DNA from 4 places in the Streptomyces sp. NPDC058470 genome. Region 3 is predicted to be linked to each of the others. Evidence: riboswitches for the same ligand, from Rfam matches in the RefSeq annotation. Region 3 holds a riboswitch; each other region holds the start of a gene.
What was found. Region 3 has a riboswitch for S-adenosylmethionine ahead of ACFWP7_RS28270 (aminotransferase class V-fold PLP-dependent enzyme). Riboswitches for the same ligand answer to the same signal wherever they lie in the genome.

Region 1 (7,788 bases), on a different contig from region 3:
ACTTCTTGACCAGGTTGCGTACCTCGACCAGCGGCGCCTCCTTCTCGGCTGTGGAGGGTGGGACGGCGACCGTGGCCCGGGGGCGTGCGGTGGTCAGGCTGGGAGCGCTGGCCAGCAGGCGTCGGGTGTAGTCGTGCTGCGGGTTCTCCAGGATGTCGCGGGTCGGACCGGTCTCGACGACCCGCCCCTGCGACATGACCACGATCCGCGCGGCCCGGTCGGCGGCGACGCCGAGGTCGTGGGTCACCAGCAGCACCCCGGTTCCGGACGCTTCGGTGAGGTGCTGCAGATGGTCGAGGATGACCCGTTGCACGGTGACGTCCAGCGCGCTGGTCGGCTCGTCGGCGATGATCAACTTTGGTTTGGCGGCGATGGCGATGGCGATCAGCGCCCGTTGCCGCATTCCGCCGGACAGTTCGTGCGGGTACTGCCGGGCGCGGGTGGCCGCGTCGGGCAGCCCGGCCAGGTCCAGGACGGCGATCGCGTCCAACGGCGCGGAGCGTCGTGTCGCCAGCCGGTGGATACGGAGCACCTCGGCGACCTGCTCACCGATGCGCTTGACCGGGTTGAGTGACACCGACGGGTCCTGGGGCACGAGGCCGATCCCCGCGCCGCGCACCGTACGCAGCTCCCGTTCCGTCAGCGAGGCGAGGTCGTGCCGGCCGAAGCGGACGGTACCGGCGTCGATGCCGCCGTTCGCCGCCAGGAGCCGGGTGATCGCATGCGCGGTCGTGCTCTTGCCGGATCCGGACTCGCCGACCACCGCGGTCACTTCGCCCGGCCATACGTCGAGGTCCACGCCCCGCACGGCATGCACGGAGCCGCCGCGGGTGCGGTACGACACCGACAGGTTCCGCACCTCCAGCAGCGGTTCCCGGGTGGCAGGCACTGCGGTGGTCACGGCCTCGTTCGTCACGGCGTCATCCGTCTCGGGTTCGTTCGTCAGCGGGCCGGTCATCGCTGCCGGGACCATTCGCCGTCCAGCGCGCGTGCGATGCGGTTGGTGGCCAGCACCGTCGAGGCGATCACCAGCCCGGGAAGCGCGGTGAGCCACCAGGCGTTGCCCAGGTAGTTGCGTCCGTCGGAGATCAACGTGCCCCATTCCGGCGCCGGTGGCGGCGCTCCGTAACCGAGGAAGCTCAGTGACGAGACGGCCAGGACGGCGGTGCCGAACTCCAGGGTGGCCAGCACGATCACCGGGCCCATCGCGTTGGGCAGCACATGCCGGCCAAGGACCGAGTACCAACGGGACCCGCAGGAGCGGGACGCCTCGACGAAGACCGCCTGGCGCACCCGCAGCACTTCCGCACGCATCACCCGTGCGAAGCCGGCGACGCTGGCGATCCCGACGGCGACCGCGACCTTCACCGTTCCATAACCCAGCGCGGTGACCAGGGCCAGGGACAGGAACAGCGCCGGGATCGACAGCAGTACGTCGACGAAGCGCATCACCACGTCCTCGACCCAGCGGCCCACGAACCCGGCGATCAGGCCGAGCGCCCCGCCGACCAGGAAGGCGACGCCCACCGCGATCAGCGTCGCCTTCAACGACAGCTGCGCGCCGTGCACCACCCGGGAGAACAGGTCACGTCCCAGTTCGTCGGTGCCGAACCAGTGCGCGCCGCTCGGGCCCTGGAAGTTCTGCGACGGCACCCCCTGCAGCGGATCCTGCGAGGTGAACAGCCCCGGCCAGAACGCGGCAAGGACCACGAACGCCACCGCGAGGACCGACGCCAGCAGGCCCGGTCGCAGCAGCAGGAATCGGATCACCCGCCTGGGTTCGAACCCGCGCACCGGACTCGGGTCGATGCCCGGCTCGACGGGCCGTGCCAGGCCGAGCGCGGCGCCGGCGGCGGCATCCTCGACAAGGGTTTCGCTCATGCGGGCCGCACCTTCCTGTTCGAGGTCACCACGATCCGCGGGTCCAGCAGCGGATAGACGAGATCGACGAGCAGATTGGCCGCCACGAAGATCAGGGCTCCGAACACCACCACTCCCTGGACCAGTGGAATGTCCTGGGCCGTGACCGCAGCGGCCGTCACCCGGCCCAGGCCGTCGCGGGAGAACACGGTCTCGACGACCACCGAACCGGCGATGAGCTGCCCGGCCAGCAGCCCGACGATCGTCAACGCCGGCAGTGAGGCGTTGCGCAGCGCGTGCCGCAGGTGAATGCGCAGTCGGCCGGCGCCCTTGGCCCGCGCGGTCTCCACATATGCCTGGTCGAGCGCCGTGAGCAGGCTCTTGGCCAGCACCTGCGAGACCAGGGCGCCGGTCGGGATCGCGAGCGTCACCGCCGGCAGCACCAGACCCGGCAGCCCGTCGTTACCGAACGCGGGGAACCACCGCGCCCGGAAGGAGAACAGCTCGACGAGCACCAGCCCGACCCAGAACGTCGGAACCGACACTCCCAGCGGCGGCAACGACAGCAACAGCTGCCGCAACCACCGCTGCGTGGTGTAGGTCGCCAGCACCGCAAGACCGCCACCGAAGACCACCGCGAGCAGCAGCGCCGCTCCGGTCAACTGCAGCGTCTGCGGCAGCGCGTCGGCCAGCGTCGAGGTCACCGGCCGACCGGTGGAGACCGCGTTCCCGAAGTCACCGCGCACCGCCTTGCCGAGATGGTCGGCGTACTGCACCAGCACCGGTTTGTCGAAGCCGTACTCATGCCGTAGTGCGGCGATCTGCGCCGGATCGATCTGGCCCGAGTCCGCTCCGGCGCCGGCCATCGCCGAGACCGGATCACCGGGCAGGTAGTTCAGTACGAAGAACGACACCGTGTACGCCGCCCAGAGCACCCCGAGTGCCTGTGCGAGACGCTTGATCACATAGCGACGCATTCCCTGCCCACCTCCTGCAGCCGACGACCGGATCGGACGCTCTGTCGCGCATCCACCGGCTGCTAGCCGATCCAGGTGTCGTGCAGCTGGATCCGGCTGGAGGCATCGAACCTGAGGTCGTGCACCTTCTTCGCCACCCCCAGCTGGGTCTGCAGCTCCACCACGGGAATGACGTAGGCGTTCTGCACGATCAACTGCTGTGCCTGGCCGACCAGTTCCTTCCGCTTGGCCGCGTCGGCCGTTGCCGCCTGCTGGGTCAGCGCCGAGTCCAGCGGGCTCGTCGGCAGGTGGTAGAGGTTGGCCAGCTCGGTGGAGTACTGGCTGCGCAGGATGTCCGGGTCGGCGCGGGTCAGGTTGCCCCACGACGCGTCGAAGTCGCCGGACTGCAGCATCGTGGCGAACTGGGCGGTCTGCGTCTCCTTGAGCACCACGTCGACCCCGACCGCCTTCAGCTGTTGCTGGATCAGCTCCAGCGTCGGCTGGTTGGTGGCCGCGTTGGCGAACCACCTGACGATCAGGCTGAGCTTGGTGCCGTTCTTCGATCTGATGCCGTCACTGCCGACCTTCCAACCGGCCGATTCCAGCAGGGACTTCGCCTTCGCCGTGTCGAAGACCAGGTCGGAGCCCTGGTCCGCGTAGTCCGGTGTGGTGTACGCCAGGATGCTGGTCGCCGGCCTGGTGCCGGTCGGGAACACGGTGTCGACGATCTGCTGCCGGTTGATGGCGAACAGGAGCGCCTGACGCACCTTCGCGTCCTTCAGCAGTGGGCGGGAGTTGTTCAGCCCCAGGTTGAACACCGCACCGGGATTCGCCCGTCGTTGCAGGTTCACCTGGCCACCCGTGAGCGCCGCCTCGTCGGCCTTGCCGACGCTGCTGATCGCGTCCACCTGACCGGACTGCAGGCTGCCGGTGCGCACGCCCGATTCGGGCACCACCTTGAACACCAGCTTGTCCAGGTACGCCTCGCCCTGCTTGGTCCACAGCGACGAACCCCAGGCGTACTTGCTGCGCTTGGTCAAGGTGATCGCCTGGTTCTGCACGTAGCTCTCCAGCGTGAACGGCCCCGACCCGACCACACCCTTGCTGCACTTCTCCTGCGGGCTCTGCAGGGCACTCGCCGCCGACTCGATACCCAGCGAGTGCGTCGACGTGGCCTGCAGGAACTGCGCGTTCGGCTGCTTGAACTCGACCCGCACCGTGAGCGGGTCAACCGCGGTGGTGCTGTCCACGCCGCTCAAGTACCCCTGGGCCAGGGTCCCCAGGGCGCCGAGCTTCGGTACCGCGTCGAAGTTGTCCTTGACCACCTGCGCGGTCAGCGGTGTCCCGTCGCTGAAGGTGACACCTGATCGCAGGTGGAAGGTGAACGTGGTCGTGTCGGAGCTGACTTCCCAGCTCTTCGCCAGCCACGGCACAATTTTGCCGGTCCTGGGATCCTGGTCGGTCAGGGAGTCCACGATCTGGCGCAGTGAGTAAATGGTGTCGTTGCTGCCCACCTGCTGCGGATCCACGCAGCCCACGTCGGAACCCACTGCGAAGGTCAGTGTGCCGCCGGACTTGGCCGGGCCGTTGTCGCTGGTCGAGCCGGCGCTGTCGCTCGACGTGCAGGCACTCAGCAGGACGCTGCTGGTCACAAGGGCGGCGAGTGCCGCCCACCGGGTGGGTCGGGAATCCGGATGCGATATCACGGACGGGTTCTCCTACTCCAAAGTCACCGCGCACGTACCGGTGCAGACCAAGGCGAAGTGGCCCTGAGCAGACCTGGGCGAAGTGACGGAAATATCCGGAAGGTGTCTGGGGGAAGGGTGCCGACGAAGGCGTGACAGTGCCGCGGACTCCGACAGCGCCGTGAGAGCCCGCAGGGAGTCGCCCGCGGCGTCAAAGCCGTCGGCGAACGTCAGTCAGGAGGGCGGTGAGGCAGGGACGCAATCAGTCGTGACACAGACAGCTGGTGAAGAGCTGCAGGTCGATGTGGCGTCGGCGGGAGAATCCGGAGAACACCGCGGCGGCCGCGATCGAGGCACTGAGATCACTGCTGTTCGGCACGCTCGTCCTCCCGATCTCAGGCCCGGTCAAGGGGCCACGCGCTTGCGGGGTCGATGACCCCGCCGGGCTTTCACCTGGAGCACCCCACCGCGGCGGAGGGTTGCCGATCAACGAGCCAGGGCTTGACGCTGACACTCAATGCCGCTTGGAACGCTAACGAGCGTCGCCATGATCCGTCAATGCCGACAGGCGAGTTGGGCCACGCACGGCACGGCGGATCGAGTGGCGAAAGGACCGGAAACGGCCTTCCGAACTCTCCTGACCGGCCGCCGGTCGGGTCCGAGGCGCCCCGACTCAAGAAATCGTCGGCCCTGTCTGTTTCGTCATTCCAGAGGGCCTTCGTAGTTCTTTGCTGAAACCTGAGTAAGGTTTCGCCCAAATATGTGGCTTTTTCCCGGATGTGGTCACATCCTGAACGCGGGAGATAAATGTGTACCTAGCAACTAGTCGGGGCGAGTTGCCGACTCTGAGCGCTTGGAGGGAAAGGCATGCAATGGAGCAGCCTGCAAAACACCCACGGCCGGCTGTCTCGACTCGAACGTTCTCGGGACACTCAATCTGCCGCCCCGACCCTGCCGGTCCGGGGCGACGGAGGAGCCGAACCCGTGGATGACCGGCGTGTGGACCTGGCTGCCGCGCACGCGGCACCGGAACTGCTGGCCATTCGTGACTGGCTGCTTGTCGCCCTGGCGTTCTCGTCAGGCGTCTTCGAGGCGATCTGCTTTCTCTCCTTCGGGAAGGTCTTCACGGCGTTCCAGACCGGAAACCTGGTGTTTCTCGGACTTGGTGTAGCCGGCACGCGGCCGCCCGCCGGCCCGGATCCCGTTCGCGTGGTGATTTCACTTGCCGCGTTCGCCGTGGGGGCCGCGCTGGCAACACGGATCCTGACCGCGTTCAACGGCGACGAGGAGATGGAGGACTCGCAGATCTTCGAAGCGTGGCCGCGTCGTGTCTCCATCGCACTGTGCGTCGCGACGGTGGCGCAGGTCGGTTTCATCGTCGTGTGGATGGCGGCGTCTCCGTCCAGCCTCGTGTCCAACATCCTGGTCGCCCTCAACGCCTTTGCGATGGGTCTGCAGATGAATGCCGTTCGGTCGCTTCATGTGCCGGGCATTTCCACCACGGCGGCCACGGCCACCTTCATCAGCTGGATTTCCGGGATCACCACCTGGTCTCTCAAGCCCGCCGCGGTACGTCGCCTGACCGGGGTCCTGGTGGGCATGGTGGCGGGCGCCTTCGTCGGAGACTGGATGCTCAGCCACGCGCATACCTACGCGCCGGTGCTGCCAGTGGTCGTTATCGCACTCGTCGTCGCGATCGCCTCCGTGATGTTGAAGCAGAAACCTGCGCGATAGAGCGTCCGCGAGCGGGATCACCGCCTTGGTGAGCGGGATCCTCGCCTCGGTGCCGGTACGGCAGACATGACGGTCGTACCGGCTCGGGCTGACCGGCGCTGTGGCGAGGATGCGGCTTGAGGACCGTGGTGAGCTGCAACGCACGGGCGGGCGGCCGGTCTCGGGGCTGCATCCCTTACGCGAGGCGAGCCGGTAGGCCGTCTTCCGCCTGAAAGTGGTGTGGCTGCCGTCCGCGGCTGGGTAGTCGGCCCGGGGCCCCGTGCCGACCGGGCCGCCGTCCTCGGGAGGCGGCACCCGCTATCCGCGGCTTCGCCGAGGCCCGTGGCCCCTGGGTTCGCCCGCAACGACCGGTCGTACCGCACAATGGTGCGATGATCGACGGTACTTCGCGGACAACAGCCGAGCCGCCGCCCCGGTTGATCAAGGACGACGAGTTGGCCGGCCATTCGGTGGTGGCCAACAGCGCCATGAACCGCGAACGGGCTCTGGCCGGCGTCAACAGCTACCCCCGCGAACTCGGCTTCGCTCCCACGGAGTTCCTGAACGAGAGCAACCGCCGCTCCGCCCCTTCATGGCTGGACCTGTGCAGCGGAGAAGGGCTGGCCCTACGCGAAGCGGCCAAGCGACTTCCGCAAGCCGCACTGACCGGCGTGGACCTGGTGGGCCCGCGGTTGCAGGCAGCGCTGCCCGACGGCCTCGAACTCATCACCGCAGACCTCGGCGGGTGGTCCGCGGAGCGCCGCTACGACCTGGTCACCTGCGTCCACGGACTGCACTACATCGGCGACCGGCTCGCACTGCTGGAGCGGGCCGCCTCCTGGCTCACCGGCACCGGCCTGCTGGTCGCCCACCTCGACCCCTCGACGCTGCGGCGACCCGACGGCGGTGATGCCTCCCGCCCGGTCCTCGCCGCACTGCGCGCCGCCGGCTTCCACTACTCGGCCCGCCACCACCGCCTCAGCCTGCGGGGCGGCCGCCACATCACCCTGCCCTTCACCTACCTTGGCGCCGACCCCCACGCGGGCCCCAACTACACCGGCCAGCCGGCCGTCGCGTCGTACTACCGCCCCCGTTCGGCGCGCCCTCCTGCGGAGACGATGGGAAACCCTCGCCAGGGGCTGGACAGGTGATGCGGAAGGCAGCGATGACTTTCCAGCGACGCGGCAGTCTCCATGGCCGTAGACCTTGGGGTAGTTGCCGTAACCCTTGGCGTGGTTGCCGTAACCCTTGGCGTGAGGAAGAGGAGCGAGTCCCATGCGCATCGTGATCAGTGAATTCATGAGCTTGGACGGCGTCGTACAGGCACCGGGTGGACCCGACGAGGACACCGAGGGCGGCTTCGCTCACGGCGGTTGGACCCACCCGTTCTTCGATCCGGAGGTGGTGGGCGGCGCCTTCGCCGACGCGCTGGCCAAGGCCGACGCGCTGTTGTTCGGGCGCCGCACGTGGCAGTCGATGTCTGCGGCGTGGCCCGAGCGGGGCGGCGACCCGTTCGCCGACCGGATGAACGCCATCTCGAAGTACGTCGTTTCCCGAACGCTGGGCGACGACGA
Region 2 (7,788 bases), on a different contig from region 3:
GGATTCGGGCTCGGATACGCGCTCTGACGCCGGCCCGGAAACGCGCTCGGATTCGGGCTCCGGCTGGGACTCGGGTGTACTCGTGCCCGCCGACGGTTCCGCGAACACCGGGCCCCACGCGAACGGCGGATCAGGAATCTCCCGTCGCAGCACGGGCGCGATGTCGGACTGGAAGAGTTCGAGGGAGGCCCGGTGCTGGGCTCCGGTCAGCCCGCCTGCGTCGGCTTGCAGATGCAGCACGGTGTGCCCGAACTGCTCGTGATAACGGTGCACTTTCTCGATCACCTGCTGGGGGCTGCCGATCAGCGCCGAGCTGCGCTCCACGAAGTCCTCCAGGGTCGTGAACACCGGCTCCAGGCCCAAGCTCTTCTGGAACGCCAACTGCCCCTCGAAGACCGGGCGGTAGGCGGCGATCGCCTCCTGCGACGTACGGGCCGCGTGGTAGCCCGCAGACCCGGCACCGACCGCGATCCGGGCCGGGTCGTGGCCGTAGTGCTCCCAGCGCTCCCGGTAGTAACGGATCAACTCGGCATACGGCTCGATGGGGTTGGTGACGTTCGCCGAGAACAGCGGATCGCCGTAGCGGGCGGCGAGGTCCACCGACTCCTTGCTGGTCGCGCTCCCGTGCCAGACCCGGATGGGCTGCTGGAACGGCCGGGGCCACACCTCGGCCTCGTGCAGCTCGGGACGGAAGCGGGTCGCGGCGGTCACCTTGTCCTGCCGCCAGATCTGCCGGAACACCTCGTAGCCCTCGGCGTTGCGGTCCCACTGATCCTCGGGCGTGACATGGAACAACTCCCGCTGGGCGGTGCCGTTGCCTTTGCCGATGATCAACTCCAGCCGTCCGCCGGACAGGTGGTCCAGGGTCGCGTAGTCCTCGTACGCGCGCACCGGGTCGAGGAGGCTGAGCGTGGTGACCGCCGTGAACAGGCGGATCCGGGAGGTGAGCGCCGCGATGTGGCTGAGTACGACGGGCGGCGAGGAGGAGATGAACGGCCGCTCGTGCCGCTCCCCCACACCGAAGCCGTCGAAGCCCAACTCCTCGGCCAGCAACGCGTTGTCGATGACCTCGCGAAAACGCGCGTTGGTGGGTTTCCGCACGCCGGTCACCGGGTCCGGCGCGTGCACGATCAGGGTGATGGCGAGGAACTTCATGACGCGGCCTGTACGGCTGGAGCGTCGGCGTCGGGGTGGGCCAGGCCCAGGTGATCGCGCAGGGTCGTGCCCTCGTACTCCGTGCGGAAGACGCCGCGTTCCTGGAGCAGCGGGACGACCGTGTCGGCGAAGCCGTCGAGGCCGCCCGGAGTGATGTGCGGGACGAGGATGAAGCCGTCGCTGGCGTCCGCCTGGACGAAGTCGTTGATGGTCTCGGCGACGGTGGCCGGGGAGCCGACGAACGACTGACGGTTGCCGGTCTCGATGACGAGGTCGCGGATGGACCACTTGTTGGCGGCCGCACGCTCCCGCCACTCCCGGGCGGTGGCCAGCGGGTCGCGGTACATCCGCACCTGGGCGCGGCCTCGGGCGATGGTGTGCTCGCCCGGGTCCGGATCGATGTCGGGAAGCGGTCCTTCCGGGTCGTACGCGGACAGGTCGCGGTTCCAGACGAACTCGAGGTGCTTGATGGCGGTGGCGCCGCTGACCTGCTGGCGCCGCACCTCACGGGAGATCTCCTCCGCCTCCGCGTCCGTGTCACCGAGGACGAAGGTGGCGGCGGGCAGGATCAGCAGCTGGTCGTGGGCGCGGCCGTGCCGGGCGAGGCGGCCCTTGACGTCCGTGTAGAACGCCTGGCCCTCTTTGAGGGTGCTGTACCGGCTGAAGATCGCGTCCGCGCCGGCGGCGGCGAACTCGCGTCCTTCGTCGGAGTCTCCGGCCTGGAAGATGACCGGGCGGCCCTGCGGGCTGCGCGGCACGTTGAACTGCCCCTCGATGTCGAAGTGCTGCCCCTTGTGCACGAAGGCTCCGGCCTGCGCGTCGCGGAGGAAGGTGCCGCTCGCCTGGTCGGCGACGATCTCGTCCCCTCGCCAGGAGTCGAACAGTTCGTGGGTGGTGGCCAGGAACTCCTTGGCCCGGGAGTACCGCTCGTCCTGTGGGAGGAAGCCGCCGCGGCGGAAGTTCTCACCGGTGAAGGCGTCCCAGGAGGTGACGACGTTCCAGGCGGCGCGCCCGCCGGAGAGGTGGTCGAGGCTCGCGAACTGACGGGCCACCTCGTAGGGCTCGTTGAACGTGGAGTTGATGGTGCCGGTCAGGCCGAGGTGTTCGGTGACGGCGGCGAGTGCGCTGAGGATGGTGAAGGTGTCGGGCCGTCCGACGACATCCAAGTCGTAGATCTTGCCGCCCTGTTCGCGCAGTCGCAGCCCTTCGGCAAGGAACAGGAAGTCGAACTTGGCGCGTTCGGCGGTTCGCGCGAAGTGCGCGAAGGAGCTGAACTCGATGTGGCTGCCGGCCTCGGGGTCGCTCCACACGGTGGTGTTGTTGACGCCGGGGAAGTGCGCCGCGAGGTGGATCTGCTTGAGCGGCTTGTCCGTTGACTTGCTCATGAGTGAGGTCCCTCCGGCTCAGACGTGGGCGGCGTAGCGGTTGGCGGGGCGGGCGAGCCCCAGCAGCCCGCGCAGGGTGTCGGCCTCGTACGAGTGCCGGAAGGCGTCGCGGCGCTGGAGTTCGGGGACCAGGCCCCGGGTGATCGCCGGGAGGTCGTGCCCGGCGACGGCCGGACGCAGTCGGAAGCCGGTCAGCCCGGACTCCCGCAACTCCTGGAGCAGATCGGCCAGTTGTACGGGGGTGCCGGTGAACACCCGCGCGTCGCTGGTGTACGGGTAGCCCGCGAGGGCGTCGAGACGCTCTCGCCGGTCCACCGCGGCGGCGGGGTCGTTGTCCAGGAACACCACGAGGTCACCGAAGAGGTGCAGGGGCTCCTCGGCGCGTCCGGCCGCCTCCTGTTCGGTGCGGACCGCGGCGACGATGGCACGCGCCTCTTCGACGTCGTGCGGAGTGACGTACCCGATGTCGGTGCTGCGGGCGAGCAACCGGAACGGCGCGCCCGTCGTGGACTCGTGGGCCAGTGCGGTGACCAGGGGCTGGCCCTGCGGCGGGCGGGGTGTGATGGACGGGCCCTTGACGCTGAAGTGCTTGCCCTCGAAGTCGATGTAGTGCAGTTTGTCGCGGTCGACGAAGCGGCCGGTGGTGACGTCCCGGATCTCCGCGTCGTCCTCCCAGCTGTCCCACAGTCGGCGCACCGCCTCGACGTAGTCGGCGGTCTCGTCGAACAGGTCGACGATCAACTCCTGTAGAGCCGGGGTCTCCAGGTCTTCGATACGGAGCTTCGGGAACGTCCGGCGTCCGAAGTGAGCTGCCTCGTTTTGCCGCGCGGACGCCTGCACCCGCAGGCCCGCGCGGCCGGTGCTCACATAGTCGAGGGTGGCGATGGCCTTGGATATGTGGAAGGGCTCCGTGTGGGTGGTCACCACGCTCGGCACCAGCCCTATGTGGCTGGTCAGCGGCGCGACACGGGCGGCGATGAGGACGGCGTCGAGTCGGCCGCGTACCTGATCGGTGCGTGCGTCCGGTTCTTGGAGGCGTGCGGACTGCGGGCCAAGGCTGTCCTCGATGGTCACGAAGTCGAGCAGGCCGCGCTCTGCCTCGGTGATCAGGTCGGTCCAGTACGAGGCGGTGAACAGATCGTGGGGGCGGGCCACCGGATCACGCCAGGCGGCCGGGTGCCAGCCCGCGCCGTCGAGGGCGACGGCCAGGTGCAGTGCGGCGGTGGAGGAAGAGGATGAGGGCAACGACGTTGACGAGGACACGAAAGGGGTGCCTTCCTGATCGACCGTGTGAGATCGCCGGGCCTCGAACTGGGAGGGTGCGGCGGCGGGGTGACAGGTCAGGGACGACAGAGCGCGCCGGCCACGCGCTGGAGATCGATGTGCGGCCGGGAGTACAGGTGCACGCGACGGCGCGGGGCGAGAACCGGGACACGAAGACGGGGCACGGGCTGCACGTCCGTCACCTCCGCCCTTCCGGCTCGGCGGGCTGGAGGCCGCCGGCATCGCGCTTGCGGAACCCGGGACGGGTACCGCCTGGTCGTCACCTGGAGCACCCCGCCGCGGAGGAGGGTTGCCGGTCAGCAAGCCAGGGCTTGACGCTGACGCTCATAACCTGCTGGGGACGTTACGGGAGGCCACAGCGGTGCGCAATGCCCGGGGATCATGGTCGTGCTCACACCGCCGCGCGTCCTCAGGAGCGACAACCACCGGGCTGCGCAATCTGTTCCACGCCTCCTGTCCAGCCTGAGGCACGCCGAATGACCACCTGGTGAGACTGCGCCGGAGGCCTTCTTGACGGCCTCACGGAGCGCACCGACACTGGCGGGGACGGTCACGATTGTCAGCGCCCTTCGGGCAGGTTCTCCTGCCCGTGAGGTCATCGGCCCCGGCTCGCTGGCAGGCAACCCTTCCACCGCGACGGGGTGCCCCGGGTGACGACCGGGTCCCGCCGGTGCGGTGGGACAAGCGTGGTCTCGCGTCTCGCGAGCCCCGAGTGTGGGACAGGTGGGAATGGCCAACAGCGGTTTGACGAGACGCCTGCACATCGATCTGTTGCGTGTCTCCAGCGCCTACTAGTCCGAGCGATCCGGACCGGTACGTAGCGCAGTCACTCCGCTCCGCCGCGGTGCCCACAAGGTGGCCGTGGCTTCCTCGTCCCATGGAGAGTCATGTCCGAGACAATCTCGCACGCCCCGAACTCCGGTACGTCCAGCACGTGTACCCCGACTCCGTGCGTCCCCGGCTCACTTGACGCGGTCCCTCACCCCCGGATCGCCGCCACCCCGTCCGCCCGCCCGCACCGTTTCCGCAGCCGTATCGGAGTGGGTCTCGCCGGCGGCTTCTACCCGGCCCCGCACCGCTACGAGTTGTATCTGTCCGCGCACTGTCCCCTCTCGCTGCGGGTCTCCATCACCCACGGCCTGCTGGGTCTGAAGGACTCGGTCGCCACCACTCTGCTGGCGCTCCCCGCCGACACCCCCTCCGCGTTCGCCTCACTGCGCGGGGCGTACGAGGCCACCTGGCACCACTACGACGGTCCGCTGACCGCCCCCGCGCTGTGCGACCGGTGGAGCGGACGGGTGGTCAGCAACCACACGCCCGACATCCTGCGCGACCTCGGCGACCTCTTCGCCGACCGCGCCGGATCCTGTCACTCCCCGCTCCGCCCGGCGGAACTCGCCGCGGACATCGACGCCCTGCGCGACCTCCTCGACCGGGATGTCACCCCGGGTGCGCCGCCGCAGGAACGGTCGGCGGCCCTCGACCTGCTGAACCGTCAACTCGCCTCTGGCCCCTATGCGTTGGGCAAGGAACTGACCGCGGCCGATGTGGACCTGTGGGTCGCCCTCGTCCCACTCGAAGCGGCTCAGGACCTGTCCTCGTACGCGCTCCTCCAGGACTATGTGCGACGTCTCGACGCCCACCCGGCCTTCCATCGGCACCTGTAGGTCAGGAGTGCTCGTCACGTACGGGATTCCAGGGCGGCCCGGGTGTCGTTGCCGTAGACGCCCGTCTCGTCGCCCCGGATCCCGTACCAGCGCTGGAAGCGGGCCACGGCCTCGGTGAGTGTGGGGTCGTAGGTTCCGCTCGTGACGCCGCTCTCGTACACGTCCGGGATATGGAGGAGCCGTTCCTGGAGTTCCGTCACGTCGGGGCCGCGGTCTCCCTCCCGGAGGGTGCCGGTGCCGTCCGGGTCGGCGGCGCCGGAAGGGGCCTGGACGACGGGGGCCGTGGCGGACGGGGCGGCACCGGCCCGCGATCCGCCGTCACCGCCGGGCAGCAGTATGGCCAGGGCGAATCCGACCAGCGCGGCCGCCGCCACCGAACCGACAACCGTGGCCCGGCGCGGACCGGTGGCACGCTCGGGCCCGGGCTCATGCACGGGCGGCGCCGCCGGCTGCGCCTCCCCGTCGGCGGCATAGTTCTCGCCGGCCAGGACGGGCTGCAGTTCCTCCGTCTCGCCCAGGTACGCCGACGGCAATCTGATCGACTCAGGGCTTTCGTCCGGGCCGACGGCCTGCTGATCCTCACGGAACTCCCTCACCAGTTCCGCGAGGGCCTCCGTCCGGCGGCGTTGCTGGACGTAGGTGGGTTCGAGTGCCGGGCGGCGCATGGGCTGCTCGCGTTCGGGCGGTGTCGACACACTGCTCTCCTTCCGTGCGACGCGGTCTCCCGCCATCCCCGTGGAGAGATACGGAGGCACCGGCGCGGGAGTTCAACCGCCGCCGGCCGACTCCGTGACGGACGAACGGACGAACGGACGAACGCGGCACGCGACCCGTCACTGTACGTAACCCCCCTCGGCCTCCGTGCGTCCCGCCGTGCGGCAAGTCCAAGCCCGCGCGACAGTCGTACAACGTGAAGAATGAGCGCGAGGGGGTAAGACCACCTTCGGAGAGCGGAGAGGGTCGCGGTGGTTTCGAGCAAGGAACGGGACGTGTCGGCCCAGCAGCGCCTCGACATGGCGGACGCCGTGCCCCTGCTGCTCGACGCCCGTATGGCGGTGACCAGCTGGACCGCGGACGCCGAACGGCTGCTGGGGTACGCGGCCCGGGAGGCGCGGGGACGGCCTGCCGCCGACCTGCTGATCCCCGAGGACGCGGCGCGGCTCCCGGAACTGGCCGAGCGGTGCCGCAGTGACGGCGGCTGGGCGGGCCTGCTGTCCGCACGACACCGGGACGGGCACCCGTTGAAGTTGATGGTTCGGGTTGTCCCCCTACGGCCGAGCGAAGGCGCGGCACGCTGGGTGGTGCTGCTCGCGGACCTGGCCGACGGCGCCGGCTGGCACATGAGCCGCTCGGTGCTGGAGCGGATCACCTCGCGTTCCCCGGTGGGCATAGCGATCGTGGACACGGAGCTGCGGTACGTCTGGTCGAACCCCGCACTGGAGCAGTTCGGCGGAGGCCCGGCCCAAAAACGCCTCGGCCGCAGGCTCGCCGATGTGCAGCCGGGCCTGGACACCGAGCGGATCGAGGCGCAGATGCGCCGGGTGCTTGAGACGGGCGAGCCGGTGGTCGCGTACGAGCACGTGGGCCGCGTGAGCTCCGCGCCACACCGCGAGACCTCCCACGCCATGTCGTTCATCCGTTTGGAGGACGACGACGGTCACCCGATAGGTGTCTACTACACCGTCGTCGATATCGGCGAGAGCTACCGCGCCCGGCGGCGGCTCGCGCTGCTCGACCGGGCCGGCGAGCACATCGGGCGCAGCCTGGACGTCATGCAGACCGCGCAGGAACTGGCCGATGTCGCCGTGCCGGGGCTGGCCGACTTCGTCGCCGTGGACCTGCTGGAATCCGTACTCAGGGGCGGGGAGCCGGCGCCCGGTCCACGGCGCGACGCGGACACGGTGCCGCTGCGGCGCGCCGGGCATCGGTCGGTGCAGGGCGGGCTCCCGGAAACCGCCGTCGAGATCGGCGAAGTGGCCTCCTACCGGGCGGGGTCTCCCCCGATCAGGTGTCTGACGGACGGCGAGTCCTGGCGCGAGGAGCGGCTGGATCCGCTGGGCAGGGAGTGGACCACGGCCACCCCCGGGAGCCACGCCGCCTCCTTCCTCGATCTCGGGCTGCACAGCGTGATGATCGTGCCCATCCGCGCCCGCGGCGTCACTCTGGGCATCACCACGTTCTTCCGGCGCAGCCGCCAGGACCCCTTCGACGCGGACGATCTCAGCCTGGCCGAGGAGTTCGTCGGCCGGGCGGCCCTGTGCGTCGACAACGCCCGCCGCTACACCCGCGAGCGCGAC
Region 3 (7,788 bases):
TTGCCGTCTCCAGGGCTGGATAGGGTGGACTCGCCCCTACGGATGGGGGCAAGTCCACCCGCGTACCTCTCTGAGCACCCCAGGAGCGACCATGAGCGCTGTGAACCCCGCTGGAGGCGACACCGCGGCGGACCGTTCCTGGCCCCGGTTGCTGAACGGCCTGCTCGACGGCCGTGACCTGAGTGCGGACGACACCGCCTGGGCGATGAACCTGATGATGCGCGGTGAGGCGACCGACGCGCAGATCGCCGGGTTCGCGGTGGCACTGCGGGCCAAGGGAGAGACCGTCGAGGAGATCACCGGACTCGTACGGATGATGTACGAGCACGCCAACGTGATCGAGGTGCCGGGGAGGACCGTCGACATCGTCGGTACGGGCGGTGACGGGGCCAAGACCGTCAACATCTCCACCATGTCGGCGATCGTCATCGCCGGGACGGGCGCGAAGGTCGTCAAGCACGGCAACCGGGCGGCTTCCTCCGCCTCCGGGGCGTCCGACGTCCTGGAGAAGCTCGGGGTCAATCTGCAGCTGACGACGGAGCGGGTGGCCGAGGTGGCCGAGGAGGCCGGGATCACCTTCTGCTTCGCGGTGAAGTTCCACCCGGCGCTACGTCATGTGGGCGCCGCGCGGGCGCAGTTGGGCATCCGTACGGTCTTCAACGCGCTCGGTCCGCTGACGAACCCGGCACGGGTGAAGGCGCAGGCCGTCGGCGTCGCGGACCCCCGCATGGCGCCCATCGTGGCGGGCGTCTTCGCCGAGCGCGGCAACTCCTCGCTGGTCTTCCGCGGCGACGACGGGCTCGACGAGCTGACCATCACCTCCACGTCCCGGGTGTGGGTCGTACGGGACGGAAAGGTCACCGAGGAGACCTTCGACCCGAGGGACGTCGGCATCGACCTGGTCCCGATCGAGGCGCTGCGGGGCGCGGACTCCACGTACAACGCGGACGTGGCGCGCCGGCTCCTCGACGGCGAGACGGGGCCGGTGCGGGACGCCGTGCTGCTGAACTCGGCGGCGGCGCTGGTGGCCCTGTCGCCGGGTGACGGGCCGCTCGCGGAGCAGATCCGCGCGGGGATGGCGAAGGCGGCGGAGGCCGTCGACTCGGGGGCGGCGAAACGGACGCTGGAGCGGTGGGTGGCGGCGACCAACGCGTAGTTCGCGAGGCGGTTCGCAAGGGGCCGGGCCGAAGAGGTCCGGCCCCTTGCGCGTTCCGGGATCCGGACACGGGTTGCGCCGTCGCGATCGGTTCGGTTAGTTTTTTCGGCAGGTCATGAGTGACAGTCATGAGGCCCCGGCCGACTGTCCGGCAACCCTCCGTCCGTGGCGGGGTGCCCCGGGTGAAGACCAGGCCGTAGGCAGCGAGGTCTGCGGCAAGCGCGGACCCCTCGCCCTCTTCTGAGTGGTTAAGGCCCAGGGGTCCTGGTCATTCGAGGGAGCCTTCTGTGAGCAAGCGAATGCGATAGGGCGTAGAGCCCCTCTTCCGCCTATCCCTTTCACCCCCTTCCCGCGCTGAGCGTCATCTCCATGGACCGGCTCGCGCGGAGATTTCCCCGCGTCTCACAGGAGTTCGCCATGTCTGTCTCCACCGTTGCCGCCGACCAGGACGTTTGTACCCAGCTGCCCGTTCTGGGACAAGATGTCACCGTCCCGCTCGTCACCGGTGGCGAGGTCACGTACGCCGCCCTCGACTACGCCGCCAGCGCCCCGGCCCTCCAGCGGGTGTGGGACGACGTGGCCGCTTACGCCCCGTACTACGGCAGCGTGCACCGCGGGGCCGGGTACCTGTCCCAGCTGTCCACCGACCTCTTCGAGAACTCCCGCACCACCGTCGCCGAGTTCCTGGACTGCCGTGCCGACGACCAGGTCGTCTTCACCCGGTCGACCACCGACTCGCTCAACCTGCTCGCCGCCGCCCTTCCGGCCGACTGCCAGGTCTTCGTCTTCGAGACCGAGCACCACGCCTCGCTGCTTCCCTGGCGGGACGCGCAGGTGACGTACCTGAACGCCCCGCGTACGCCGGCGGAGGCCGTCGCGGCCCTGGAGCGCGCGCTCAGCCACCGCGACCCTCGGGGTCCGGCCCTCGTCTGTGTCACGGGCGCCTCGAACGTCACGGGTGAGCTGTGGCCGGTGCGTGAGCTGGCCGCCGCCGCGCACGCGCACGGCGCGCGCATCGTCCTCGACGCCGCGCAGCTCGCCCCGCACCACCCGGTGTCGGTGCGCGACCTCGACGTCGACTGGGTCGCCTTCTCCGGGCACAAGCTGTACGCCCCCTTCGGCTCCGGTGTCCTCGCGGGCCGCTCCGACTGGCTGCGCGAGGCGGAGCCGTACCTGGCGGGCGGCGGCGCCAGCCGCAAGGTGTCGCGGCGTACGGACGGGGGTGTGGACGTGGAGTGGCACGAGAGCGCCGCCCGGCACGAGGCCGGCTCGCCGAACGTGATCGGCGTCTACTCGATCGCCTCCGCCTGCAAGGCGCTCACCGAAGCCGGTTTCGACACGCTCGTCGCCCGTGAGCAGCACCTGATCGAGACGGTCCGCGCGGGTCTCGCCCAGGTGCCCGAGGTCAGGGTCCTCTCGCTCTTCGGCGACGACGCCCCGCGCGTCGGCGTCATCTCCTTCGTCGTCGAGGGCTGGAACAGCTCGCACTTCGCGGCCGCCCTGTCCGCCGAGTACGGCATCGGGGTGCGCGACGGCCTGTTCTGCGCCCACCCGCTGGTGCGCACCCTCCTCGGCAGCGACCCGCAGACCCAGGGCGAGTGCGGCGCCCCCGAGGCCGCGCCCGGCGAGAAGTCCCTCAACGCCATCCGCGTCAGCTTCGGCGCCGGCACGCCGGACGAGCACGTCGAGCGTTTCGTGCGCGCGGTCAAGGAGCTCGTCCGGGACGGCGCGAAGTGGAACTACCGGACGCAGGACGGGCGTTGCGTTCCGGCCGTGTGATCGCCGGACAGGAGCACGGCGTATACGCTCCCCTTCGGCGGCCGTACGGCGATCAGGGGAGTCACGGGGAGTGCAGGCGCTGCGGGAGACGGATCCACGGCGGATAGGTCCGTACGAGGTACTCGGGCGGCTCGGCGCGGGCGGCATGGGCGAGGTCTATCTCGCCGAGTCGCGTGCCGGGCTCCGGCTGGCCGTGAAGGTGGTGCGGGCCGAGCACGCTCAGGACCGCACCTTCCGCGCCCGGTTCCGCCAGGAGGTGCGGGCCGCGCAGACCGTCGGGGGGAGCGGCACCTACACCGCGCGGGTGATCGACGCCGACCCGGAGGGCGAACGGCCTTGGATGGCAACGGAGTTCGTCGAGGGGCCGAACCTGCGTGACGCGGTACTCGACGGCGGCCCGCTGCCCGAGGACGCGGTGCTCACCTTCGCGGCCGCACTGGGCGAGGCCCTCGCCGCGATCCACGCCAAAGGCATGGTGCACCGCGACCTCAAGCCGTCCAACATCCTGCTGGCGCCGGACGGTCCGCGGGTCATCGACTTCGGGATCGTACGGGCGCTGGAGGCGACGGCGATGACCCGCACCGGCACCATGGTCGGCTCGGTCGGATACGTCTCGCCCGAGCAGATCCGCAACGGTTCCGAGGTGGGTCCGCCGAGTGACGTCTTCGCGCTGGGCGCCGTGCTGGCGTACGCGTCGAGCGGCCGCGAGCCCTTCGGGGAGGGCCAGGACTCGGTGATCCTGCTGCGCATCGTCACACGGGACTTCGATCTTTCCGGGGTTCCGGCGCGCGTGCTTCCGCTGGTCGAGGCCTGTCTGCGGGAGGAGCCCGGGGGCCGGCCCACCCCCGAGGAAGTGGTCGAGGCCGCCGGACACTCGGCGGCCTCCCTGCGGGCGGCTCTGCGGCCGGGGTGGCTCACCTCCGCACCGGCGACGGTCGCGGGGGACGAGCGGTGGCTTCCGGAGCGCGAGTCGGGCGAGGGAGAGAGCCGCGTCGAGTACATCGCCCCGGCGACGGTCACGGGCGCTTCGGCGCCGGACCGCTTACCGGAACCCGAACGGCCTTCGCGGCGGAGGCTGTTGACGGCGGTGACGGGCGGGGCGGTGGTCGCCGCCGGCGGGGGAGCCGGCTGGTGGCTCTGGCAGCGGGAGGGCGGAACGCAGGGCGGCGGGACCTCCGAGTCTCCCGAGTCCCCCCGGACCGCATCCGCGGCGGGCACGGAGAGTTCCGCCGCCCTGGCCTGGCAGTACGACGCCGCGGGGCTCGGCGGCCTGTACGGACCCTGTGTCGCCGTGTCGCCGGACGGCGAAGTCGTCTACCTCGGGGACGCGAACGGGAAGCTGCACGCCCTGTCCCGTGCGGGCGGGCGGCACTGGGCGCTCGCGCTCGGCGAGGAGGTGTCGACGCCCGTCGTCACCCCGGACGGGATCTTCTGCGTCGTCTGGGACCAGAAGAGGGCGCGGCGCCGGCTGTGCGCGGTGGACGCGACGGGCAAGCTCGGCTGGACCAGGAACGTCGGCGACAACGGCTACGACCCGCCGATTCTCGCGGGCCGCGGCGTACTGGTCGCCACCGGCGGCACCGATGAGGGAGGGTTCCGCTGCTACGCGGCCGACGGCACCGTGCTGTGGAGCGCGTCGACCCCCGCCGGTCCGACCGGCACCCCGCTGGTGGCAGGGGGCGTGGTCTATGCGGGCACCTTCGGCGACACCCTGGTGGCCCTGGACGCCGAGGACGGCACCAGGCTCTGGGAGGTCTCGACGGGCGTCGACGTCGGCCGGCCCGCCCTGGTCGGCGACATCCTCGTCGCCGAGTCGGACGGAGGGGCGAAGCGGCACGCGTTCAGCCTCGACGGTGAGCTGCTGTGGGATGCCCGGGCGGAGAGCAGCGGCCCGATGGTCGCCGGGAACCGGTCGCTCGCGATCACCACCGGGCGGGGCACCGTCGACGCGGTCAAGGCGGCCGACGGCTCCACCGCGTGGACGTACGAGATAGGCGGCGACTGGCTGCCGGGCCCGGTGGTGGCCGGGGACCGTATCTATGTGCGAAGCGGGCTCGTCCTGTGCGCCCTGGGTATGGACGGCAAACCGGTGTGGAGCGAGGCGCTCGGCAACTCCACCGGCGAGGACCAGCACAGCCCCGTGCTCAGCGGCAAGCGCTGCTACGTTCCCTCGGGCGGCGGAATCGCCGCGGTGGACCTCAGCGCCTGACCGGGACCGGCTCTCAGCCGCGCTTGACCGGGACCGGCTCTCAGCCGTCCAGGCCGATCGCGAACGCCGCCTCCAGGTCGTGCTGGGAGTACGTGCGGAACGCGACGTGGGTGTCCGTGCCCTCGACGCCGGGGATCTTGCTGATCTTGCCCGGGATGACGTCCGCCAGGTCGTCGTGGGCCTTCACGCGGACCATCGCGATCAAGTCGTACGTACCGGTGACCGAGAAGACCTCGCTGACGCTGTCGAGGGCGGCGATCGACTCCGCGATCTCGGGGATCCGGTCCACGCTGGTCTTGATGAGCACGATCGCGGTGATCACGGCTGGTTTTCTCCCTCGGGGGCCGCGGCTGGGGCTTTCACTCTAGTCGTCCGGCCGAAACGCACCCACGCGTAGCCGAAGCCGAGGGAGAAGCCCACCAGGTGGGCCAGATAGGCGACCCCGGGGCCGGTGGAGGCGCGACCCGCCGCCAGCCACTGCAGGGTCACCCAGAAGGGCAGCACCACCCAGGCCGGGAAGCGCAGCGGCAGGAAGAAGAGGAACGGGAAGAGACTGGTCACCCGGGCCTTGGGGAACAGGTACAGAAACGCGCCGAGCACCGCGGAGATCGCCCCGGAGGCGCCGACCAGGGTCTGCTGGGACTCCGCGTTGGCGACCGCGTAGCCAAGCAGGGCGAGGTAGCCGCAGCCCAGATAGAAGAGGGCGAACTCGACGCGGCCCATCCGTTCCTCGGTCATCACCCCGAAGACGTGGAAGAAGAGCATGTTGCCCAGGAGGTGGAGCCAGCCGCCGTGGATGAACAGGGCCGTGGCGGGGGTGAGCGCCGCACGCGGGTCCCCGGTGAGGAGTTCCGCGGGCACCACGCCCCAGCGCCGGAAGTAGGCCTGCTGGGCCGCCAGCAGTTCGTCCCCGGTGCCGTACACCGGATTGAGGCCGGACGCCGGACCGATCACGAAGATCAGGCAGGACAGCACGATCAGCCCGTACGTCACCGGTGCCGGCTTACTCCGCACCGCTCTGCCGACCGTCGTACTCCAGTTGCCGATCATGGTGCAGAGCATGGCGTAACAGAACGGATGCACACAGAGTGCCTCGCCGCAGTGGACGGCCGAACGTCGAGTACCCGCCAGGCCTTAGGGTTACGAGCCATACACGCCAGGGAGACTGGCGTGGTACGGACACCAGAAGGAAAACGACACCACATGACGGTTCCCCTCCCGACTGCCGAGACCCGCTGGCGCTGCACGCTCTGCGGCAACCTCACACGTTTCGACGTGACCCGTTCGTCGAAGGTCGTCGAGTACGTGCATCTCGACCTCGCCGGGGAACCCAAGGTCGAGGAACGCGAGGTGGTCAGTGAGACCATCGAGTCGGTGCGGTGTCGCTGGTGCAACGCGTTGGATCAGGTGGAACTCGTGGACAGGCCGGGCGCCGGCTCCTGAGGGAGCGGGCCCCGCACAGGTAATGAGGTGACGGATGGTGGAGACCACAGGCGGGGAGCCGGACGACGGCACCGCCGAGGTGCTCGACCGTCCGCTGCCCGACGGTGTGCGCCGGCGGGTCGTGCAGATCGTCTCCGACGGCTTCGGCGGGCTGACCATCGGCGAACTGCCCTCGCAGTTGCGGCAGTTCGCGCGGTTCGCGCCCAACAGGCGGGCCAAGTTCGCCGGTAACGCGATGGCGGCCGCGCTGGAGACGGACCCGCTCTTCAGGCAGCGGATCGCCGAGAAGCTGAGAGAAGCGCAGTCGGAGCTGACCGGCGCACTCGACTCGGGCGCGCCGCCCCCGGCCGCGGATCCGCTGGACGTGGCGGCCGCGGCCTATGTGCTGCGCCCCACGGGCTGGGTGAAGCTGGTGGCCGCCGCGGGCGAGGAGGCCCTGCGGGCGGACGCCGAGCGCGCCGACGAGGAGAGCCGGGCCGAGCTGGAGCGGCTGCGCCAGGAGCTGGCGGAGGCCCGCGGCCAGACGAAGGCGGAGACCGAACGGCTGCGTACGGAGCTGGAATCCGCGAAGAAGGAAGCCGAATCACTCCACCGCAAGCTGCGCGGGGCTCTCAGCGACGTCAAGCGCGGCGAGGCGGCTGTACGCAAGCTCCAGGCCGAGTCGGACACCGCGCGGGCGGAGGGGCAGGCCCAGCTGTCGGCCGCCGAGAGTGAGGCCCGGCGGCTCAAGGCGCGGCTCGGGGAGGCCGAGGCGGCCCTGGAGGCGACGCGGAGAGCGACGCGCGAGGGCCGCAGCGTCGAGGACATGCGGGTACGACTGCTGCTCGACACCGTCCTTGAGGCCACGCAGGGCCTGCGGCGGGAGCTCGCACTGCCGCCCGTGTCCGTGCGGCCCGCCGAGACGGTCGACGCGGTCGAACCGGGACGGATGACACCGAAGGACATCGCGGCCCGGGCGCTTTCCGAGCACGACCCGGCGATCCTCGACCAGCTGCTCGCGCTGCCGCAGGCCCATCTGGTGGTCGACGGCTACAACGTCACCAAGACCGGCTATCCGCAGATGCCGCTGGAGAAGCAGCGGCTCAGACTGCTCGGGCAGCTCTCGCAGCTCGCCGCGCAGACCGGGGCCGAGGTGACGTGTGTCTTCGACGGGGCCGAGCTGGCCGCACCGGTGCTGCTCGCGCCGCCGCGCGGGGTGCGC
Region 4 (7,788 bases), on a different contig from region 3:
GATGACGGCCTCGGTGGTGAGGAACAGCGCGGCGATGGAGGCGGCGTTCTGCAGGGCAGAGCGCGTGACCTTCGCCGGGTCGATGATGCCTTCGGCGATCATGTCGACGTACTCACCGGTCGCGGCGTTCAGGCCGTGGCCGACGGGCAGGTTGCGCACCTTCTCGACGATGACGCCACCCTCGAGACCACCGTTGATGGCGATCTGCTTGAGCGGGGCCTCCAGGGCGAGCCGCACGGCGTTGGCGCCGGTCGCCTCGTCACCCGTGAGCTCCAGCTTCTCGAAGACCGAGGAAGCCTGGATGAGGGCCACGCCACCACCGGCGACGATGCCCTCCTCGACGGCCGCCTTCGCGTTGCGAACGGCGTCCTCGATGCGGTGCTTGCGCTCCTTGAGCTCGACCTCGGTGGCGGCACCGGCCTTGATGACGGCCACGCCGCCGGCCAGCTTCGCCAGGCGCTCCTGGAGCTTCTCGCGGTCGTAGTCCGAGTCGGAGTTCTCGATCTCGGCGCGGATCTGGTTGACCCGGCCGGCGACCTGGTCGGCAGAGCCGGAGCCGTCGACGATCGTCGTCTCGTCCTTGGTGATGACGACCTTGCGGGCACGGCCCAGCAGGTCGATACCCGCGTTCTCCAGCTTGAGGCCGACCTCCTCGGAGATGACCTCGCCGCCCGTGAGGATGGCGATGTCGCCGAGCATGGCCTTGCGGCGGTCACCGAAGCCCGGCGCCTTGACGGCGACGGACTTGAAGGTGCCACGGATCTTGTTGACGACCAGCGTCGACAGAGCCTCGCCCTCGACGTCCTCGGCGATGATCAGCAGCGGCTTGCCCGACTGCATGACCTTCTCCAGGAGCGGGAGCAGGTCCTTGACACTGGCGATCTTCGAGTTGGCGATCAGGATGTACGGGTCGTCCAGGACGGACTCCATACGCTCCATGTCGGTGGCGAAGTACGCCGAGATGTAGCCCTTGTCGAAGCGCATACCCTCGGTGAGTTCCAGCTCCAGACCGAAGGTCTGGGACTCCTCGACGGTGATGACGCCTTCCTTGCCGACCTTGTCCATAGCCTCGGCGATGAGCTCGCCGATCTGGGTGTCGGCGGCGGAGATGGAGGCCGTGGAGGCGATCTGCTCCTTGGTCTCGACATCCTTGGCCTGCTCGAGCAGGGCACCGGAGACGGCCTCGACGGCCTTCTCGATACCACGCTTGAGGGCCATCGGGTTGGCACCCGCGGCTACGTTGCGAAGGCCCTCGCGGACCAGCGCCTGCGCCAGAACGGTCGCGGTGGTCGTACCGTCGCCGGCGACGTCGTCCGTCTTCTTGGCGACTTCCTTGACCAGCTCTGCGCCGATCTTCTCGTACGGGTCCTCGAGCTCGATCTCCTTGGCGATGGAAACACCATCGTTGGTGATCGTGGGGGCGCCCCACTTCTTCTCGAGGACGACGTTGCGGCCCTTGGGACCAAGGGTGACCTTGACGGCGTCGGCGAGCTGGTTCATCCCGCGCTCGAGACCGCGCCGCGCCTCCTCGTTGAACGCGATGATCTTGGCCATGTGAAGTGGTCCTCCCGGACTGGGGTGGATTGCTCCGGACCGCGCCCGCGCCCGCGACGGACGGCCTGCCTGCCTCGTGGTTCCTTGCCCCACTTGGCCTGCGGGCCTCACTGACCCGGTCCTCGTTGTCACTCTCACCTGCAGAGTGCTAACGCCAATGATTAGCACTCGCCCCTACCGAGTGCAAGCGACTCCGGAAGATCCCCAGGTGAAGCAGGGGGCGCACACGGCGCGAAGACAGCCGGAGGGACCCGCGGACAGCCGGCCGCAGGGGGCGGGCAGACGAGCAGACCGACGAGCAGATGGACGGACAGACGGACGGGCAGACCGAAGGGCCCGCACCCCCTGGTGGGGATACGAGCCCTTCGTCACGTCGAACAGAACTATTCAGTCGGCGCGTGCTTCAGCTGGTCGCCAGCCGGACCATGTCCGCCTGCGGCCCTTTCTGGCCCTGCGAGATCTCGAACTCGACCCGCTGGCCCTCTTCAAGGGTGCGGTAGCCGTCCATCTGAATCGCGCTGTAGTGGACGAATACATCCGCACCACCGTCGACCGCGATGAAGCCGTACCCCTTCTCCGCGTTGAACCACTTGACGGTGCCCTGAGCCATGCCTAACTCCCCTATTACTGGCCCTTGCACAGGACCGCACTTCGCGGGCCCGGGTCAGACCTCACCCCCCAAGGATTGGGGGTGTGCGCCGGAACGCGTCGACCGCGGCTGAATGTATCTGTCCAACTGCCCTCTGCAACAGGTCAATCGGACGAGAATTCTGAGCACGACCGATCGGGAATATGCGGAGAATTCGCAAAGTTTCAGGGCAAGTCGGGCCCCGTAAATGCCATAAACGGCTCAAAGAGGCGGGGCACTTTGGCTACTTCTTGTCGGGCATCGGGCGAGGACTCATATGCGCCCGGCATGAAACCAACTCGAAAGCGAAGCGGCTTCCCCAACTGTACCGCGCTCAACCATACAGAATTGCCCCCTCCGCTTCTCTCACGGAGGGGGCAATTCGATGAACTCTCGGTGACCGCAATTACCTAAGGTAACGGCAATCACCGTAAGTAATGACGCGTGACGGTCAGCCTCCGGCGACGGCCGGAATGATCGAGACGCCCGCGCCGTCCGGCGTCGCCGTCTCCAGGCCCTTCTCGAAGCGGACGTCGTCGTCGTTCACGTACACGTTGACGAAGCGACGCAGCTTGCCCTGGTCGTCCAGGACGCGTGCGGCGATGCCGGTGTGGTTCTGCTCCAGGTCGGCGATCACCTCGCCGAGGGTGCCGCCCTCGGCCGTCACCTCGGCCTTGCCGGCGGTGTAGGTGCGCAGGATGGTGGGGATACGGACGTTGACGCTCATGACGCGAGGCCAGCCTCTCGGAAGGAGTCCAGGTTCGGGCGGATGGTCGCGGTGAGCCCGGTGTCCGAGGCCACCGCGTCCAGGGTCTTGAGGCCGTCGCCGGTGTTGAGGACGACGGTGGTGAGGGTCGGATCGAGCAGACCGTTCTCGATCAGCTTCTTCGCCACACCCACCGTCACGCCACCCGCGGTCTCGGCGAAGATGCCCTCCGTCTGCGCGAGGAGCTTGATCGCGTCGACGATCTGCTCGTCGTTGACGTCCTCCACGGCGCCGCCGGTACGCCGCGCGATGTCGAGCACGTACGGCCCGTCGGCCGGGTTGCCGATGGCGAGCGACTTGGCGATGGTGTGGGGCTTCTGCGGGCGTACGACGTCGTGGCCGGCCTTGTAGGCGACGGACACCGGCGAGCAGCCCTCGGCCTGGGCACCGAAGATCTTGTACGGCTTGTCCGCCACGAGGCCGAGCTTGATCAGCTCCTGCAGAGCCTTGTCGATCTTCGTGAGCTGGGAGCCGGAGGCGATCGGGATGACCAGCTGGTCGGGGATCTGCCAGCCGAGCTGCTCGCAGATCTCGTACGCGAGGGTCTTCGAGCCCTCCGCGTAGTACGGCCGCAGGTTGACGTTGACGAAGCCCCAGCCCTCGCCGGCCGGGTCACCGATCAGCTCGGAGCAGAAACGGTTCACGTCGTCGTAGTTGCCCTCGATGCCGACGAGCTCGCCGCCGTACACCGCGGCCATGACGATCTTGCCCTGCTCCAGGTCGTGCGGGATGAAGACGCAGGAGCGGAAGCCGGCGCGGGCCGCGGCTGCGCCCACGGCGCCCGCGAGGTTGCCGGTGGAGGAGCAGGAGAGGGTGGTGAAGTCGAAGGCGCGGGCGGCCTCGATGGCCTGGGCGACGACACGGTCCTTGAAGGAGTGCGTCGGGTTGCCGGAGTCGTCCTTGACGAAGAGCTTGCCGGGGGTGACGCCCAGCGCGCGGGCCAGGTTGTCGGCCTTGACGAGCTTGGTCCAGCCGGGGTTGATGTTCGGCTTCTCCGCGACGTCCGCGGGGACCGGCAGGAGCGGCGCGTAGCGCCAGATGTTCGCGGGGCCCGCTTCGATGCGCTTGCGGAGGTCCTCGGTCTCGTAGGCCGAGAAGTCGTACGCGATCTCCAGCGGGCCGAAACACTCCTCGCAGGCGAAGAGCGGGCCGAGCGGGACGCGGTGTCCGCACTCGCGGCAGGAAAGCGCGGTGGCGGGGCCCAGGTCGACGGAGTTCGCGGAATCCGGGGAAGTCACGGAGTTCGTGGTGTTTGCAACGGTGCTTGCAGTGGTGCTTGCAACTGTCTGCGCAGCCATGGAGGCGAGGCCCTTTCTCCTCATCTTCCTCACGACGCACTTCGCCGTGAGACGGATTTGGCACCTTCCCGAGCCGGGAGCCTCGCCACATCGACGTGACAAGAACCAGCTGGAGGGTTGCCGGGGCTTCAACGGGCCGTATCCCTCTGCCCCTCTGGATGAGCGGTATTCAGTTGTGCGCCGGACGACCCCCGACATGCGATGGTCATCAGCGTTGTTCAAGACTGTAACCGAAGGCCTGGATGGTGGAGAGAGCCGTCCGAACCGCGAGATGCCAGCGACACACCAAACGCTGCCGCGGCGACGGGCACAAGCATCCCAATGAACGCAAGGGAGAGCCGCACGTGCTTGAAGACGTCGAGCGCTGGCTGAGCACGCGCTCCTGGTCCGTGACCGACCGGCCGCTCAAGAAGCTCATAGCCGCGAAACGATCCACCAACTCCACGGTGAGCGTGGTCCTGCCCGCGCTCAACGAGGAGGCCACGGTCGGTGAGATCGTCTCCATCATCCGCCGCGACCTGATGACCCGCAAAGTCCCCCTCGTCGACGAGATCGTCGTCATCGACTCGGGCTCCACGGACCGCACCTCCGAGGTCGCCGCCGCCGCCGGTGCGCGAGTAGTTCACCGGGACGAAATACTTCCCCGCATCCCGGCCGTGCCCGGCAAGGGCGAGGTCCTGTGGCGGTCACTCCTGGTGACGAGCGGTGACATCGTCTGTTTCATTGACGCGGACCTCAAGGAGTTCTCGTCGGACTTCGTCTCCGGGATCGTGGGGCCGCTGCTCACCGATCCGGGCGTGGACCTGGTCAAGGCGATGTACGACCGCCCGCTGAACCTGCCGGGTGAACCCACCTCCGGCAGAACCGCGGCCGGTCAGGGCGGCCGTGTCACCGAACTGATGGCCCGCCCCCTGCTGAACATGCACTGGCCGCAGCTGGCCGGCTTCGTCCAGCCGCTCGGCGGCGAGTACGCGGCCCGCCGCACCCTCCTGGAACAGCTCCCGTTCCCCGTCGGATACGGCGTGGAGCTCGGCATGCTCGTCGACGCGCTGCACCTGGTGGGCCTGGACGCGCTCGCCCAGGTCGACGTCGGTGTGCGCAAGCACCGGCACCAGGACGGCCAGGCGCTGGGCCGGATGTCCGCCGCGATCTACCGCACCGCACAGCTCCGGCTCGCCCGCGGCCACCTCATCCGGCCGGCCATCACCCAGTTCGAACGGGGCGAGTCCGGCTTCGAGCCGCGCACCTACTCCGTGGATACGGAAGAACGGCCTCCGATGGCGGAAATCTCGGAGTATCAGTCACGCAAAGCGGCGTAAACCGTCGACGGTATACGTCTGCGCGGTACCCCGTCCGTACGTTTGAGCGTTTCCGGGCCGGGCTAGATTGACGCGTATGGCTTCCACGGCTTCGACTGCTGCTTCCACGGCATCCCCGCAGGGCTCCCACCGGATCCTCGTCGCGTCCAACCGCGGCCCGGTCTCCTACGACGTGCGCGAGGACGGCGAGCTCCAGGCCAGGCGCGGCGGCGGCGGCCTGGTCTCGGGCCTGTCGGCGATCGGCCCGGACGCGGGCGCCCTGTGGGTGTGCTCGGCGCTCGGCGACGGGGACCGCGAGGCGGTGAGGCGCGGGGTCGGCGAGGACGGCGTACGGATGCTGGACATCGACGCCGAGGTGCACGCGGACGCCTACAACGGCATCGCGAACTCCGTGCTGTGGTTCGTCCACCACATGCTCTACCAGACGCCGCTGGAGCCGGTCTTCGACATGGAGTTCCGGCGACAGTGGGCGTCGTACGAGGCCTACAACCGGGCCTTCGCGCAGGCGCTGGCCGACGAGGCGGCCGAGGGCGCCGTGGTGGTCGTACAGGACTACCACCTGACCCTCGTCCCCGGCATGCTGCGGGAGCTCCGCCCCGACCTGCGGATCGGGCACTTCTCGCACACGCCGTGGGCGCCGGTCGACTACTTCCGCATGCTCCCCGACGACATCGCCGAGCAGGTGCTGCGCGGCATGCTCGGCGCGGACCGGCTCGGCTTCCTCACCCAGCGCTGGGCGTCCGCGTTCACCGCGTGCGCGCAGGAGCTGGTCGGCGGCCTCGGTGACACCCGTGTCGGCGTGCACGGGCTCGGCGCGGACGCGGACTTCCTGCGCGAGCGCGCACACGAGGCGGATGTCGCCGAGCGGATGGCCACCCTGCGTGAGCAGATCGGCGAGGGCCGGAAGGCGATCGTGCGGGTCGACCGCACCGAACTGTCGAAGAACATCGTGCGCGGACTGCTGGCCTACCGGCAGCTCTTGGAGGACCAGCCGTCCTGGCGCGAACGGGTCGTGCACGTCGCCTTCGCCTACCCCTCCCGTCAGGACCTCGCCGTGTACCGCGACTACACGGCCGAGGTGCAGCGGGTCGCCGACGACATCAACTCCACCTACGGCACGCCCGGTTGGACGCCGGTCGTCCTGCACGTCAAGGACGACTTCGCCCGCTCCCTCGCCGCGTACCGGCTCGCCGACGTGGCCCTCGTCAACCCGATCCGGGACGGCATGAACCTCGTCGCCAAGGAGGTGCCGGTCGTCTCCGACGAGGGGTGCGTGCTGGTGCTGTCCCGGGAGGCGGGGGCGTACGAGGAGCTGGGCGAGGACGCGATCGTGGTGAACCCGTACGACGTGGTCGGCACGGCGCGGGCGCTGCACGAGGCCTTGTCGATGGGGGCCGGTGAGCGGGCCGAGCGCACCAAGCGGCTGGCCGCCGCGGCGACGGCGCTGCCTCCGGCGCAGTGGTTCCTGGAGCAGCTGCGGGAGTTGGAGAGCCGGCCCTAACCGAGCCGCGCCGTCAGGGCCCTCAGCAGCTGTACGACGCCTGCCGGGCCGTCCACCACCAGGTCGGCCCGCTCGGCCAGTTCCGCGACCTCCGCGCTGCCGCTGCACACCAGGAGGCCCGGGATGCCTTCGGCGCGGAGCTTGTCGACGGCGGCGAAGGCCGGGAGGTCACCGAGGTCGTCACCGGCGTACAGGACCGCTTCCGCGGCGGTCTCGCGGACGTGTGCGAGCAGGGCGACGCCCTTGTCCATCCCCGGCGGGCGGAGTTCCAGGACCATGCGGCCCGGTTCGACGATCAGGCCGTGCCGGCCGGCCAGCTCGGTGAGGGGCTCGCGCAGGGCCTCGAACGCCGCCTGCGGGTCCGCCGCGCGCCGGGTGTGGATGGCGATGGCCCGGCCCTTCTCCTCGATCCAGGTGCCCTGCCAGGCGCCGACCGTGTCGAGGAACCCGGGCAGCTCTGCGCGGACGGTGGCGACGCCGGGGTGCGGGGCGGGGGCGCTGACCGTGCCGGTCCGCGCGTCCCAGCGCTCGGCGCCGTAGTGCCCGAGCACGACCAGGTGCTCCAGGCCCGGCACACCCGCGAAGCCGCCGTGCTCGACCGCCACGGCGGCCGGGCGTCCCGTGACGACCGCCACGGAGGCGACCTTCGGGGCGAGGGCCGCGAGTGCGGGGACCGCGTCCGGATGGGCGCGGGCCTGCTCGGGGTCCGCGACGATCGGCGC

Region 1: linked by a shared signal. The riboswitch ahead of ACFWP7_RS20525 (ABC transporter substrate-binding protein) and the one ahead of ACFWP7_RS28270 (aminotransferase class V-fold PLP-dependent enzyme) in region 3 are both predicted to bind S-adenosylmethionine.
Region 2: linked by a shared signal. The riboswitch ahead of ACFWP7_RS10930 (putative leader peptide) and the one ahead of ACFWP7_RS28270 (aminotransferase class V-fold PLP-dependent enzyme) in region 3 are both predicted to bind S-adenosylmethionine.
Region 4: linked by a shared signal. The riboswitch ahead of thrC (threonine synthase) and the one ahead of ACFWP7_RS28270 (aminotransferase class V-fold PLP-dependent enzyme) in region 3 are both predicted to bind S-adenosylmethionine.

What each region holds. Positions count from the first base shown of each region.
Region 1 is NZ_JBHXMF010000026.1:86,289-94,076, forward strand. It holds gene ACFWP7_RS20510 (dipeptide ABC transporter ATP-binding protein) at 1-973, opposite strand, end outside; gene ACFWP7_RS20515 (ABC transporter permease) at 955-1,881, opposite strand; gene ACFWP7_RS20520 (ABC transporter permease) at 1,878-2,837, opposite strand; gene ACFWP7_RS20525 (ABC transporter substrate-binding protein) at 2,900-4,522, opposite strand; SAM riboswitch class IV at 4,914-5,023, opposite strand; gene ACFWP7_RS20530 (YoaK family protein) at 5,486-6,235, shown strand; gene ACFWP7_RS20535 (class I SAM-dependent methyltransferase) at 6,607-7,365, shown strand; gene ACFWP7_RS20540 (dihydrofolate reductase family protein) at 7,490-7,788, shown strand, end outside.
Region 2 is NZ_JBHXMF010000011.1:126,347-134,134, reverse strand. It holds gene ACFWP7_RS10950 (LLM class flavin-dependent oxidoreductase) at 1-1,155, opposite strand, end outside; gene ACFWP7_RS10945 (NtaA/DmoA family FMN-dependent monooxygenase) at 1,152-2,540, opposite strand; gene ACFWP7_RS10940 (LLM class flavin-dependent oxidoreductase) at 2,559-3,803, opposite strand; gene ACFWP7_RS10935 (putative leader peptide) at 3,881-3,946, opposite strand; SAM riboswitch class IV at 4,043-4,156, opposite strand; SAM riboswitch class IV at 4,373-4,517, shown strand; gene ACFWP7_RS10930 (putative leader peptide) at 4,554-4,619, shown strand; gene ACFWP7_RS10925 (glutathione S-transferase C-terminal domain-containing protein) at 4,712-5,491, shown strand; gene ACFWP7_RS10920 (peptidoglycan-binding protein) at 5,506-6,186, opposite strand; gene ACFWP7_RS10915 (SpoIIE family protein phosphatase) at 6,505-7,788, shown strand, end outside.
Region 3 is NZ_JBHXMF010000043.1:74-7,861, forward strand. It holds gene trpD (anthranilate phosphoribosyltransferase) at 92-1,156, shown strand; SAM riboswitch class IV at 1,268-1,384, shown strand; gene ACFWP7_RS28270 (aminotransferase class V-fold PLP-dependent enzyme) at 1,574-2,935, shown strand; gene ACFWP7_RS28275 (PQQ-binding-like beta-propeller repeat protein) at 3,006-5,144, shown strand; gene ACFWP7_RS28280 (Lrp/AsnC family transcriptional regulator) at 5,185-5,466, opposite strand; gene ACFWP7_RS28285 (rhomboid family intramembrane serine protease) at 5,463-6,194, opposite strand; gene ACFWP7_RS28290 (hypothetical protein) at 6,348-6,587, shown strand; gene ACFWP7_RS28295 (NYN domain-containing protein) at 6,622-7,788, shown strand, end outside.
Region 4 is NZ_JBHXMF010000097.1:15,345-23,132, forward strand. It holds gene groL (chaperonin GroEL) at 1-1,554, opposite strand, end outside; gene ACFWP7_RS40485 (cold-shock protein) at 1,958-2,164, opposite strand; gene ACFWP7_RS40490 (MoaD/ThiS family protein) at 2,634-2,909, opposite strand; gene thrC (threonine synthase) at 2,906-4,246, opposite strand; SAM riboswitch class I at 4,264-4,411, opposite strand; gene ACFWP7_RS40500 (glucosyl-3-phosphoglycerate synthase) at 4,591-5,565, shown strand; gene ACFWP7_RS40505 (trehalose-6-phosphate synthase) at 5,642-7,066, shown strand; gene otsB (trehalose-phosphatase) at 7,063-7,788, opposite strand, start outside.